DNA from 4 places in the Psychrobacillus sp. genome. Region 4 is predicted to be linked to each of the others. Evidence: riboswitches for the same ligand, from Rfam matches in the RefSeq annotation. Region 4 holds a riboswitch; each other region holds the start of a gene.
What was found. A riboswitch is a leader RNA that binds a small molecule or an ion and turns the genes downstream of it on or off. The one in region 4 is predicted to bind S-adenosylmethionine.
Positions count from the first base shown of each region.

Region 1: it holds a riboswitch for S-adenosylmethionine, as region 4 does, so the genes downstream of both, AC06OU_RS00550 (MetQ/NlpA family ABC transporter substrate-binding protein) here and AC06OU_RS00990 (methionine ABC transporter ATP-binding protein) in region 4, are expected to answer to the same signal.
Region 2: it holds a riboswitch for S-adenosylmethionine, as region 4 does, so the genes downstream of both, metA (homoserine O-acetyltransferase MetA) here and AC06OU_RS00990 (methionine ABC transporter ATP-binding protein) in region 4, are expected to answer to the same signal.
Region 3: it holds a riboswitch for S-adenosylmethionine, as region 4 does, so the genes downstream of both, AC06OU_RS10050 (5-methyltetrahydropteroyltriglutamate--homocysteine S-methyltransferase) here and AC06OU_RS00990 (methionine ABC transporter ATP-binding protein) in region 4, are expected to answer to the same signal.

Region 1 covers NZ_JBAEAP010000021.1:990-4,106, forward strand. The annotation lists partial or broken gene AC06OU_RS00540 (aminotransferase class I/II-fold pyridoxal phosphate-dependent enzyme) at 1-104, shown strand, start outside; gene AC06OU_RS00545 (hypothetical protein) at 280-1,197, shown strand; SAM riboswitch class I at 1,509-1,622, shown strand; gene AC06OU_RS00550 (MetQ/NlpA family ABC transporter substrate-binding protein) at 1,716-2,525, shown strand; gene AC06OU_RS00555 (methionine ABC transporter ATP-binding protein) at 2,869-3,117, shown strand, end outside.
Region 2 covers NZ_JBAEAP010000163.1:7,013-10,129, reverse strand. The annotation lists gene speD (adenosylmethionine decarboxylase) at 1-85, opposite strand, end outside; gene metA (homoserine O-acetyltransferase MetA) at 300-1,208, opposite strand; SAM riboswitch class I at 1,355-1,458, opposite strand; gene abc-f (ribosomal protection-like ABC-F family protein) at 1,543-3,117, opposite strand, start outside.
Region 3 covers NZ_JBAEAP010000338.1:4,236-7,352, forward strand. The annotation lists gene AC06OU_RS10045 (ABC transporter ATP-binding protein) at 1-1,594, shown strand, start outside; SAM riboswitch class I at 1,667-1,769, shown strand; gene AC06OU_RS10050 (5-methyltetrahydropteroyltriglutamate--homocysteine S-methyltransferase) at 1,885-2,991, shown strand; gene AC06OU_RS10055 (hypothetical protein) at 3,092-3,117, shown strand, end outside.
Region 4 covers NZ_JBAEAP010000034.1:903-4,019, forward strand. The annotation lists gene AC06OU_RS00980 (MetQ/NlpA family ABC transporter substrate-binding protein) at 1-257, opposite strand, end outside; gene AC06OU_RS00985 (methionine ABC transporter permease) at 271-939, opposite strand; gene AC06OU_RS00990 (methionine ABC transporter ATP-binding protein) at 932-1,957, opposite strand; SAM riboswitch class I at 2,049-2,153, opposite strand; gene AC06OU_RS00995 (thioredoxin family protein) at 2,193-2,513, opposite strand; gene AC06OU_RS01000 (toprim domain-containing protein) at 2,524-2,874, opposite strand; gene gcvH (glycine cleavage system protein GcvH) at 2,949-3,117, opposite strand, start outside.

The sequences.
Region 1 (3,117 bases), on a different contig from region 4:
GCTTCGGTAAGCATGGAGAAGGTTATGTTCGGGTTGGGCTATTAGTTGATGAGGATAGACTCGTCGAAGCGGTTGAAAGAATAGAAAAGCTACAGCTTTTTTAACAAGTAAATCAGTTTCTCCTTTTAAATTAATCAGTTGGTATTAAAGAATTTGTGAAAGAATGTATTTAAACTAACGCTCGAGGTTAGTTTAATGAACTCGAAACCTATATTAATTTATATCAAAACAGGAATGTATTTTATGTTATAATTGGTTAATTATTGTAGGAGGTAAAAAATGAAAAAAAATATATTTATAGCGATTGTATTTACTTTAGTAGCGATGTTTACCTTCTCCATCACATCAGAAGCTTCATCTACACAAGTTATGTGGGGGAAAACAGAATTAAAAAAAGGTCAGATTGGTAAAGTAACACTTTACGCAGATGTAGCAACATATAAGCCTGATGGCTCTAGAGGAAAGGTGTTACCAGCAGGTGGAGAGTATCGTGTCTATACATTTCGTACAGATATATACGGAGGAGAATACGGTCTAGGGGACGGATTGTTTGTCAATATGTACAGTGCTTTGAAGTATGAAACGCCTTCTAAAGCAAAACTTGCATTACTAGTAGATTCTTCTACACAAGTTATGTGGGGGAAAACGGAATTAAAAAAAGGGCAGATTGGTAAAGTAACACTTTACGCAGATGTGGCGACATATAAGGCGGATGGCTCTAGAGGAAAAGTGTTACCAGCAGGTGGAGAGTATCGTGTCTATACATACCGTACAGATTTATACGGAGGAGAATACGGTCTAGGGGACGGATTGTTTGTCCATATGTACAGTGCTTTGAAGTATGAAACGCCTTCTAAAGCAAAACTTGCATTACTAGTAGATTCTTCTACAAAAGTTATGTGGGGGAAAACGGAACTTAAAGCAGGACAAATCGGAAAAGTTACAATCCTTAAGGAAACTACTTTATTTAAGGTAATTAATAGTGTTGATGGTGGCGAACCTGGTCTTGAACCTATCCGACAATTAATGCCTAACGAAGAATTCCGAGTGTATTCAGCTAAACAACCACTTGATGGATATGTTCCCATGTATGGTCTAGGTGGTGGGTATTATATTGTACAAAACAATACCATGTTAAATGGAGTTTCTGTAAAGTATGAAACGCCATCTAAAGCAAAACTTGCATTACTTAATTAAAATAGTAGTATAAAATGCACATAAAAAGTGAGCTTGGAGAAACATTTTCCAGATCACTTTTTATGTGCATTTTTAAATCACCCCTTACCTTTAACATAACCATAAAAATAAAGTGTAAAGCTAAATGTAAAGCTTTTAAATGCTTACATCTTAGTATTTCCAAATCACTCACTTATGTATAATTATTTATATAATTTTGTATTTGAATTTTTCTAAACAATTATACAAATGTTAAAATAACTATTGACTTCAATAGAGTAGTGTAGTAAATTTTTTCTATAGTAAAAACGAAAAACTTAATAGATTATTATCTCTTATCAAGAGTAGCTGAGGGACTGGCCCGTTGAAGCTCGGCAACCATCTATACTAAAAAAGTATAGAAAGGTGCTAAATCCTGCAAAACATTTTGTTTTGGAAGATAAGAGAGGACAATACATATTTGTGTGCCTCTCTTTCTTTTGAAAGAGAGGCTTTTATATTTATTCGTTTTTATTAATACATATTCAGGAGGAATTACAATGAAGAAATTTAGCTTAGTGTTATCAGGAGTTTTATTAACAGGGTTGCTCTCGGCTTGTGGTGATGATGCTACATCAGGACCATTAGATGAAAATAAATTAGTAGTTGGCGTTACGTCAGGTCCACATGAACAAGTTACTGAGGTTGTTGCGGAAGTTGCAGCACGTGACGGTCTAGAAATTGAGATTAAGGCTTTTTCAGATTTCGTACTTCCAAACACAGCTCTTGATGAAGGAAGCTTGGACGCAAATAGTTATCAAACTCTACCTTTTCTTGACTCATTCAACGAAAATAATGATACAGAGCTAGTACCAGTTGCTGAGACTATTTTACTTCCAATGGGCGTTTATTCTGAAAAGTATTCATCCTTCGATGAATTGCCTGATGGAGCAACTTTTGGGCTACCAAACGATCCGACACAAGGAGCACGTGCTTTAGACATCTTAGAAGTGAATGGTTTTATCAAAGTTAAAGAAGGTAAGAAAGGAAATGCTTCTATTCAAGACATTGAAGAAAATCCTAAAAACCTTGAGTTTATAGAATTAGAGGCTGCTCAAATAGTAAAACAGCTTAGTGAAGTCGATGCAGCAGCAATCAATTCCAATTATGCTTTGGAAGCTGGTATTAACCCTGGAGAAGAATCTATTTTGTTAGAGTCAGCAGATTCACCATACGTTAACCATATTGTTGTTCGTAAGGAAAATGAAAATGACCCTGCCATTCAAAAATTCATTAAAGCATACCATTCAGACGAAGTTAGAGAATTTATTGAAGAAGAATTCCAAGGCTCTGCACTAGCAGGTTGGTAAATAAGAAAAGCGCAGGCGCCTATCTCTGCCCCGACAGGCAAATGGGAAAATGCGAGGAGGCAGGTCCACTGCCACCGGAGTATTTTCCTATTTGACCCCGAGGGGCAAGGCGCCGGAGCTAGACATCAAGAAAAGCATAGGCGCCTATCCCTGCCCCGACAGGCAAATGGCTAAAAAGTGAAGAGGCAGCTCTTTTCCTACCGCAAACGCTCTTTTTACGACGAGTTTGCGCAGAAATAGGTTTTGACCATTTGACCCCGAGGGGCAAGGCGCCGGAGCTTGATATCAAGAAAAGCGCCGGCATCTATGTCTGCCGGCGTTTTTTTAGAAAGGAAGATCATTCATGATAGTTTTAGAAAATATTACAAAAGAATTCAACAGTAAAAGCAGTACGGTTAAGGCTGTTAATAACGTAAGCATACACGTAAAAAAAGGTGAGATTCATGGAGTTATAGGCTATAGCGGTGCAGGGAAAAGTACGCTCATTCGCTGTGTCAATCTATTAGAGAAACCAACATCCGGAAAAGTATACATAAACGGCAATAACATTACCCCCCTTCCCCCGGCGAAGCTACGTATGGTACGAAATAAA
Region 2 (3,117 bases), on a different contig from region 4:
AAATATCATACATATTAAAGCTTAGTGTTTTCGTCAGATTATTAAAACCATGTAACTCGATTCTTTGTTTTGGTGTCAAACTCATAGACATAACCCCACTTCCAATAAATTGAAAATCCATACTTTTATAAATATGTGTATCAACAAAATACAATGTCTCTTCAATTTTGTCTTCCCTAATATTTGAATAAATAAAACTAAAATCAATAAAAAACTCCTGAATATTTAAACAGGAGTTTATATAAGTCAATTTCATAATTTTTGTTTTAATAAAATTGACTCATATATATTTCTTCTATTTACTCCCAGTTATAAGGAGTAGCCTGATAAACATAGTAATTCAACCAATTAGAAAACAATAAATGTGTATGTGCCCTCCATGTATTTAATGGCTTATTTGAGGGGTTGTTATTTGGGAAATAGTATTTGGGCATCTCTATATCTATTCCTCTAGTTATGTCTCTATGATATTCCTCTGCTAATGTGTGTGCATCATACTCTAAATGACCAGTGACCATCACCATTTTATTGTCGTTAGATTTTACAAGAAACACACCTGCTTCCTCCGACGTAGATAAAATAGTTAGTCGCTCATCCTTTTCTATTTCTTCTTCAGATACAGAAGTGTAACGAGATACGGGAGCATTAAACTCTTCATTAAATCCTCTTATTAAATTCTCCACTTGGTTAGTTAATATATGCCGATACACTCCTGAGCATTTTTGAGAAAGTGAGAATTTATCTATACCAAAATGATAATACAGTGCAGCCTGCGCCCCCCAACAAATATGTAACGTGGAGGTGACATTGGATTTAGACCATTCCATTATTTCCTTCATTTCATTCCAGTAATCGACCTCCTCAAATGGCAACTGTTCTACTGGAGCACCAGTTATAATCATCCCATCAAACTTTTTTTCTCTTATTTGATCAAATGTCGTGTAGAAAGTATCCAAATGGGTTTTGCTAGCATTCTTGGATTCATGCGTTGCTGTATTCATAAAGGTTATATTCACTTGTATAGGAGTATTTCCTAGAAGTCTTAATAGCTGAAGCTCCGTTTTTTCCTTCTCAGGCATTAGATTAAAAATAATAATGTTAAGTGGACGGATGTCCTGCCTGTAGGCACGCTCTTGATCCATGAGAAAAATTTTCTCTTCTTTTAACAGCTTAGCTGCAGGTAATTGTTTCGGAATATTTATAGGCAATGACTTTCCCCTCCCAATGAAATGCGCAAGAGCACCTGTGATTTCGCCCCACAAAAAAGTAAGAAAGCGACCAGGAGCAAGGCGGCTATTAAAATAAATACCCCTCTTTCCATGTAAGAAAAGAGAGGCAAGAATTTGCTAGCTAGCTCTTATCTTCCAAGATCGTCTTGTTAGGAATTAGCACCTTTCTGTATAACAGAGGTTGCCGAAGTATCACAGGGCCTAATCCCTCCACTTCTCTTGATAAGAATATTAAATTATTTAAATTATTCATTAATAAATCATATTAGCATGCTCTATTACTTATATCAACCTATTTTGAGAAGTATTCTGGTCATTCTGCTAAATCTAGCCATTTCTCTAATAATTGCTCCAATTGCTCCTCTACCCGAAGTTTTTCCAAGCTTAATGCCTCATAATTTCCCCAATCATTCTCTATGCTAATTTGTTTAGTTAGCTCATCTAGAACATTTTCGAGATCACTTATTCGTTTTTCCAGAGGAATTTCCTTTTGTTGTTTGACAGGTGTTGCTTCTTTTAAGGGCTGATTGATTACTTTTTTCATAGTATTTTCTTTTGAGCAGAACTCATTCCATTTTTCCCTTGCCCATTCATAAGGACCTTCAAATGTGGTAAGCACGCCATGCTCTAGCCAAGCAGTCCTTGGAAATAGTTTATTTAGAAAATATCTATCGTGAGATACTGCAATAATAGTCCCAGTAAAATCATCTAGCGCTTCCTCTAATACCTCTCGTGAATCAATATCAAGATGATTCGTTGGCTCATCTAATATTAGACAATTTATGTCTTGATGCATTAGCTGAGCAAGACGGAGTCGCATTCTTTCTCCTCCACTTAAATCAGCAATTCTTTTAAAAACATCCGCCCCATAAAACATAAACTTCGCTAAAATGTGTCGGGCCTCTCCCTCTGCCACATTTACTTCAGCTCTAAAAATATCTATCAAGCGAGCTTTGGGATCTGTTATTTCGAAATGTTGAGAAAGATATCCTTGGCGAACATTACTACCAAATCGTGCTTCACCCGAGTCAATTAACTCTACTCCTCTGAGAATATTCAAAATGGTAGTTTTACCTGTTCCATTCCTACCAACGATTGCAAGACGGTCCTTCCAATATACATGAAGTTCTGCACTGTTTAATAACATTTTTTCACCAAAGCTTTTGAAAGCCTCTTCCATTATGACAACTTCTTTTCCGCTTCGGGGTGCCGCATCAAAAGATAGACTCATTTTCTTAGGGTCTATTAGAGGTTTACGAACCTTTTCCATCCGCTCTAGTGCCCGTTCCATATTCCTCGCCTGACGGTGTAAACTTGCATTTGGAGGAACTGCTTGGTTAGCCCATATCCTTAATCTTTTTATCGCTTCTCTCATTTTCTTTATCTTTTTTTGTTGTTCCTCATACTGTTGAAATTCACGAGTAAGTTTTTCTTCCTTTTCGATTAGAAAAGAAGAATAATTACCATGATATTTCGTAAGCATACCATCCTCAAGATCTGCAACTTTTGTAACTACCTTATGTAAAAAATATCGGTCATGTGAAATAATAACAACTGTTCCTGTATAACTAACCAAATACTCCTCTAACCACTCTATTGCAAACAAATCCAAATGATTAGTCGGCTCATCCAACAGTAAAAGGTCTGGCTTGGTTAATAGTAGCTGTCCAAGCATTATTTTAGTTTGCTCACCACCACTTAAACTTGAAAATGGCTGTTCTATAAAACCACCTAGCTGTAGCCCTTCAACTACTTTATCAATTTCGGAATCAATGGTATATCCGCCCTGTAACGTGAATTCTTCCTGTATGTCTCCATACTGCTTTAGAAGTTTTTCCATCGCCTCAGCATTTCCCACTGCTAGTTCGTTTTCAAGTATACTCATCTT
Region 3 (3,117 bases), on a different contig from region 4:
CGTCACGGCCCGTTCCATTATGCGCCTTTTACCCTCTCCTCCTTCCTTCATGAAAAATGGTTCCATTGAGTTTTTAGGGGAGCAACTCCACACAAAAACAGAGAAGGAAATGGAAGGTATTAGAGGAAGAGACATCAGTATGATTTTTCAGGATCCGATGACCTCCTTAAATCCAACCATTCGTATTGGCGTTCAAATAGCAGAAAGCCTTATTAAGCACCAAAAGCTCTCGAAAAAAGAGGGAAAGGCACAAGCAATTGAGCTACTCAAGCTTGTAGGAATTAAAAATAGTGAGGAACGTTATAACCAATATCCGCATGAGTTTTCTGGTGGCATGCGTCAAAGAGTTATGATTGCCATTGCTTTAGCGTGTAAGCCCACGCTACTAATAGCGGATGAGCCAACTACTGCGTTAGACGTGACCATTCAAGCTCAAATATTGAATTTAATGAAGGATATGCAGAAGCGCTTTGGGACCTCTATTATTTTAATCACTCATGACCTTGGAGTTGTCGCTGGAATGTGTGACCGTGTAGCTGTAATGAAAAATGGAGAAATCGTTGAAACGGGAACTACTGAAGAAATTTTTGCTAACCCAAAGCATGACTATACGAAAAAACTATTAAATGCCTTGCCTCGTTTAGACGAGAAGAAAAAGCCGAAGAAACCTCCTCTTCGTTCTATTGGGCTAGAAAACGGAAAGCCGCTGCTAGAAGTAAAATCTTTAAAACAGCATTTTCAAGTAAGTCGCGGGAATGTCTTAAAAGCGGTTGACGATATTAGCTTCTTTATAAAACCCGGGGAAACTCTTGGTCTTGTAGGAGAATCGGGCTCAGGTAAATCTACCACCGGTCGGGCGATTCTTCGATTGCATGAGCCTACAGATGGAGATGTGCTATATCAAGGAATGGCCATTAATCGTTTAAGTAAAAATGAGCTTAAAACGATGCGTCGGCATATGCAAATCATCTTCCAGGACCCCTACTCTTCCTTAAATCCTCGTTTAAAGGTGCTAGACATTATTGGGCAGGCATTAGATATTCATCGTCTGAGCAAAAATGCAGAGGAGAGAAAGAAGCGGGTAGAGGAATTACTAGAATTGGTAGGCTTAGAGCCCTCGCATGCATTACGTTATCCACATGAGTTCTCTGGTGGACAGCGACAACGTATAGGTATCGCTCGTGCACTTGCGGTTGAGCCTGATTTTATCGTCTGTGACGAACCTCTATCAGCTTTAGATGTTTCTATACAAGCACAGATTGTAGAGCTTTTGGAGGATTTACAGCACAGACTAGGCCTGACATACTTATTTATCGCACATGACCTGTCCATGGTAAAACATATAAGTGATCGCGTTGCTGTCATGTATTCTGGAAAAATTGTAGAGCTAGCAGAAAGTGAGGAGCTTTATACTAATCCACAGCATCCGTACACTAAGTCTCTCTTAGCAGCCATTCCAATCCCTGACCCAAAAGTAGAGGCCAAGAAAAAGCGTGTGCTCATGGAAGAGTCTAATGTTACTGACAAGTATCAATTAAAGAATTCTAAGCTGGTAGAGGTATCCGACGGTCACTGGGTAGCTATCCCTAAGTAAGGTAGCCCTTGAAATTGTTTAAAGCCCATGTTAAACTTATTTTTATTATATTTAGACAATTTAATATTTTATTTCTTATCAAGAGAGACGGAGGGATTGGCCCTATGATGTCTCAGCAACCAGCCTTTTAGGTGTGGTGCTAAATCCAATAGACATTAAGTCTTGAAGATAAGAAGAATGACTTCAATATATATTGAGGGTTCTCTTCTTATGAAGCGAGCCCTCTTTTTATTTGATTTTATAGACAGTAGTAATCGCAACATAATATAAATAGAAGGTAGGAATTTAATATGACAAATCAATTACTTGTAAAAGCACCTTTCAAAGCAGATCACGTTGGAAGCTTCCTGAGACCGGAACGTTTAAAGCAAGCAAGGGCTCAATTTGAACAAAAAGAAATTTCCCAAGAGCAGCTAACTCTAGTGGAAAATGAAGAGATTATTAAACTCATAGAAAAACAGAAGGAAGCTGGATTACTTTCTATCACAGATGGAGAATTTCGTCGAAAATGGTGGCATTTCGATTTTTTAAGCGGACTAGATGGCGTGGAATTTTATGAAACCGATCAAGGACTCTCCTTTAAAGGGGTGCAAACAAAAGCTCATGGTATTAAGGTGACAGGAAAGATTGGCTTTAGTACCCATTACATGATTGAGCATTTCAAGTTTTTAAAAGAAGCAGCTGGGGATGCTGTTGTAAAATTTACTATTCCTAGTCCGAACATGCTTTATTACCGAGCTGCAATTGAGGAAGGTGTGTATAACAATGATGAGGAATTATTTTCTGACTTAATCACAGCTTATCAAGGGTTTATCCAGGCAATTTACGATGAGGGCTGTCTTTATCTTCAGATTGATGATACTTCATGGGCTACCTCCTTTTCCGAGGAAGGCCTCGCTTCCTTAAAGGACAGGGGGTTATCGCTAGAGCAAGCCTTATCCCTTTCTGCAAGGGCTATTAATGAGTCTATTTCTAAAAGACCAGCCGATATGCTAGTGACCATGCATATTTGTCGGGGAAATTTCCGATCCACTTATATTACAAGCGGAAGCTATGAGTTAGTATCAGAAACTATATTCGGTGGATTACATGTGGATGGTTTATTTTTAGAATTTGACGATGAGCGCTCTGGTGGTTTCGAGCCTTTACGACATGTTAATCGAAAGGATTTAAATATTGTCCTAGGGCTGATTACGTCTAAGCATGGAGACCTAGAGGAAGAAGAATTAGTTAAAGCTCGCATCGAAGAAGCTACTAAATATGTACCAAAAGAACAGCTTTGCTTGAGTCCTCAATGTGGATTTTCTTCTACTGAGGAAGGAAACATATTAACTGAAGAGGAACAATGGGCAAAAATTCGCCATGTAGTCCAAATAGCAAAGGATGTCTGGAACTGACTTACCCACATGTGAATAACGTTAGTAGAAATGTTTTTACATTTGCCTGTTAGGGTATCTATTTAAATAAGATATCAGTTCTATATGGGAGGAATGTATGATGAGTAAAGTTTATGAATATACAAC
Region 4 (3,117 bases):
AGATAAGGAGCATGTTGAAAGTAATTGGCATCTAGGTCACCAGAATCAAGGTCTTTATTTGGTAGTATATAATCTTGGTACGTCTCAATTTGTAGCTCAATGCCTTGTTCTTCTAATATAGGTACTACCTGCTCTAAAATCTCTGCGTGCGGTACGTTAGAGGCACCAACAACTAATTTGTCGCTATCCTCATCGCCACAAGCAGCAAGCGTTAATGCACTAACAGATAATAAAACCCCAGCCAATAATTTTTTCATTTTCAATCTCTCCCTATCTTTTATCAATTTTTGTAGTAATAATATCGCCAATCCATTGTAGAATAAAGACGATGATTAATATTAAAATAGTGGCAATAAATGTTACATCCTCGCGACTACGTTGGAATCCATCTTGAAATGCTAGATTTCCAAGTCCTCCAGCTCCAATAATTCCAGCCATCGCTGTATAACCAACTAGTGAAATACAGGTTACGGTAATACCAGATACTAAGGCTGGCATCGATTCTGGCAATAAAACCTTCCAAATGATTGTAGAGGTTTTAGCACCCATCGATTTAGCTGCCTCTAAAACACCCTTGTCGATTTCTCGTAATCCGATTAAAACCATACGGGCATAAAATGGAGCAGCTCCAATTACTAATGCAGGGATGGCCGCATTCGGACCACGCATCGATCCCGTCAACAACGTTGTAAATGGTATCAACAAAATGATTAAAATAATAAAAGGAATAGAACGGAAAATATTAACTACTCCACTGGTCAACCAGTTTGCTATTTTATTTGCCCATGCCTGGTGTGGACTTGTCAAAAACAATAAAAGTCCTAAAATTAGACCAAAGATTGCTGTTAGGACTGTAGAAATTGCGGTCATATAAAGGGTTTCTATAGTGGCTTCCCACATTTTAGGCCAATCAACATTTGGAAATAACGATTCAATCATTGTTGATCACCTCAGTTTTAACTTTTTGCGAGTGGATAAATTGTATGGCATCTTCCACCGCTTGTTCATTTCCATCGATTTGCAGGATTAGTGTCCCGAACGCTCCACTTTTCGTGTGAGAGATATTCCCTTGGACAATGTTTACCTCTAAATCGAACTGTTTGATTAATCTCGAAAGAATTGGTTGCTCTGTAGTATCTCCAACGAAAACGAGCTTAACTAGCTTGCCGTTTGGATAAAGCTTAACTAGGTTTTGAATGGTTTGAATCGGCTCTTTGGAATCAGAAATTTGAGAAACGAAACGCTTTGTAATAGGCTGTTGTGGCTTTTGGAATACCTCAAGCACATCTCCCTCTTCTACAACTTGCCCATTTTCCATAACTGCTACTCGGTTACAGATCTTTTGAATAACTTGCATCTCATGGGTGATTAACACAATGGTTAGTCCGAGTTTTTCATTAATGCTTACGAGCAAGTCTAAAATGGAGTCGGTTGTTTCAGGGTCAAGAGCAGATGTTGCCTCATCACAAAGCAATACCTCTGGACCATTAGCCAACGCTCTGGCAATTCCTACGCGTTGCTTTTGTCCTCCAGATAATTGTGATGGGTAAGAGTCTCCTCTTCCCTCCAATCCAACAAGGCTTAAAAGCTCTTCTACTCTAGCTTTTCTTTTTTCCTTTGGAACTCCTGCAATTTCTAATGGGAATGCTATATTTTCAGCGACTGTTCGCGACCAAAGTAAATTGAAATGCTGGAAGATCATGCTTACTTTTTGACGAAAGCTTCGAAGCTTGTCCTCATTAATAGATGTAATTTCCTGGCCGTTCACTGTAATATGACCGTCAGATGGCTTTTCTAGCCCATTCAACAATCGTATTAGCGTACTCTTGCCCGCTCCACTGTAACCAATAATCCCGAAAATTTCTCCACGCTGTATGTCCAGATTTACACTATCAACTGCAACGATTTCTCCTTGCTTGGTAATAAATCTTTTCGAAACTTCTTTTAAACTAATCAAGTAAATCTGACCACCTTTCCTAATAAAAAACCCCTTCTGCAAAAGAGCAGAAGGGGTGTATGTTATCTATTTAAAATAACGTTCATCCATTCTCTCATTTCCCAAAGCTATAGCTTTGCGTGACTTGGCACCATTTCACTTTCATGACGGTTGCCGGGCTTCAAAGGGCACTTCCCTCCACCTCTCTTAATAAGAGCGACACTATTAAATTGTGTTTTCAACATAACGAATATTATCATAGGTTTCCATCTTCGTCAATAGCCTTTATTGTTTCCAATAAGTAAGGAACTGATTGAAAAGCATAGATTTTCTTTTCCACTTTCCCATGTTTTGTAATAAGAAGACAAGGGACGCTTTCAATTTCCTGTTCTATCGCCAAATCACCTAGAAAATTAATATTTGCCTGACCAATTGGATAGGTAACCATTTCTTTAATAACATTCATCATTTTACTTGCTACCTGACACGTTCCACACATAGGCGTATAGATATAAAACAAGGTAAGTGTTGAATTGTTTTTAGCGCTATCCCATTGTTCTCTAGTCCATTCATTCATACACATCATCCTAAGGTAAAAATTCTTTTTTCACCTTAATATTAACACGTTTTAATATAGATGCCAAAACCTTCGCCGGTGTGTTTGCTACTTCGCCATACGTCGGGTTCGTATACAAATGAATTGCCTCTGGATACTCCTTCCTAACGACCGATCGAATTTGTTCCCCGGATTTGTCTGCATCTAGAAAAGCATAAATCGGCAAGCCATCATAAGGGCTTAATAGCTCCTCCAATTTTACATCGGATATCGTTCCATTAGTACATATAATTTCTGGAGATTCATCGAGAAGGCTTAATAATTGCAGCTTATCAGACCTACCCTCAACGATAATTATTTTATCACTAAATACATGTGCCATTTAGCTTCTCTCCCAACTTATCCTTTCCTTTATTATATGAAAAAAACGCCGATTATTAACCGGCGTTTTCATTATTACTCTGCTATTAATTCTTCGTACTTTTCAGGAGATAATAAGCTGTCCACTTCTGATACGTCAGAAGGCTCAACCACGATCATCCATGCATTTTCATAAGGTGATTCATTAACAAATTCGGGGCTATCTTCTAGCTCAGTATTTACTTCTACTACTTTACCACTGATA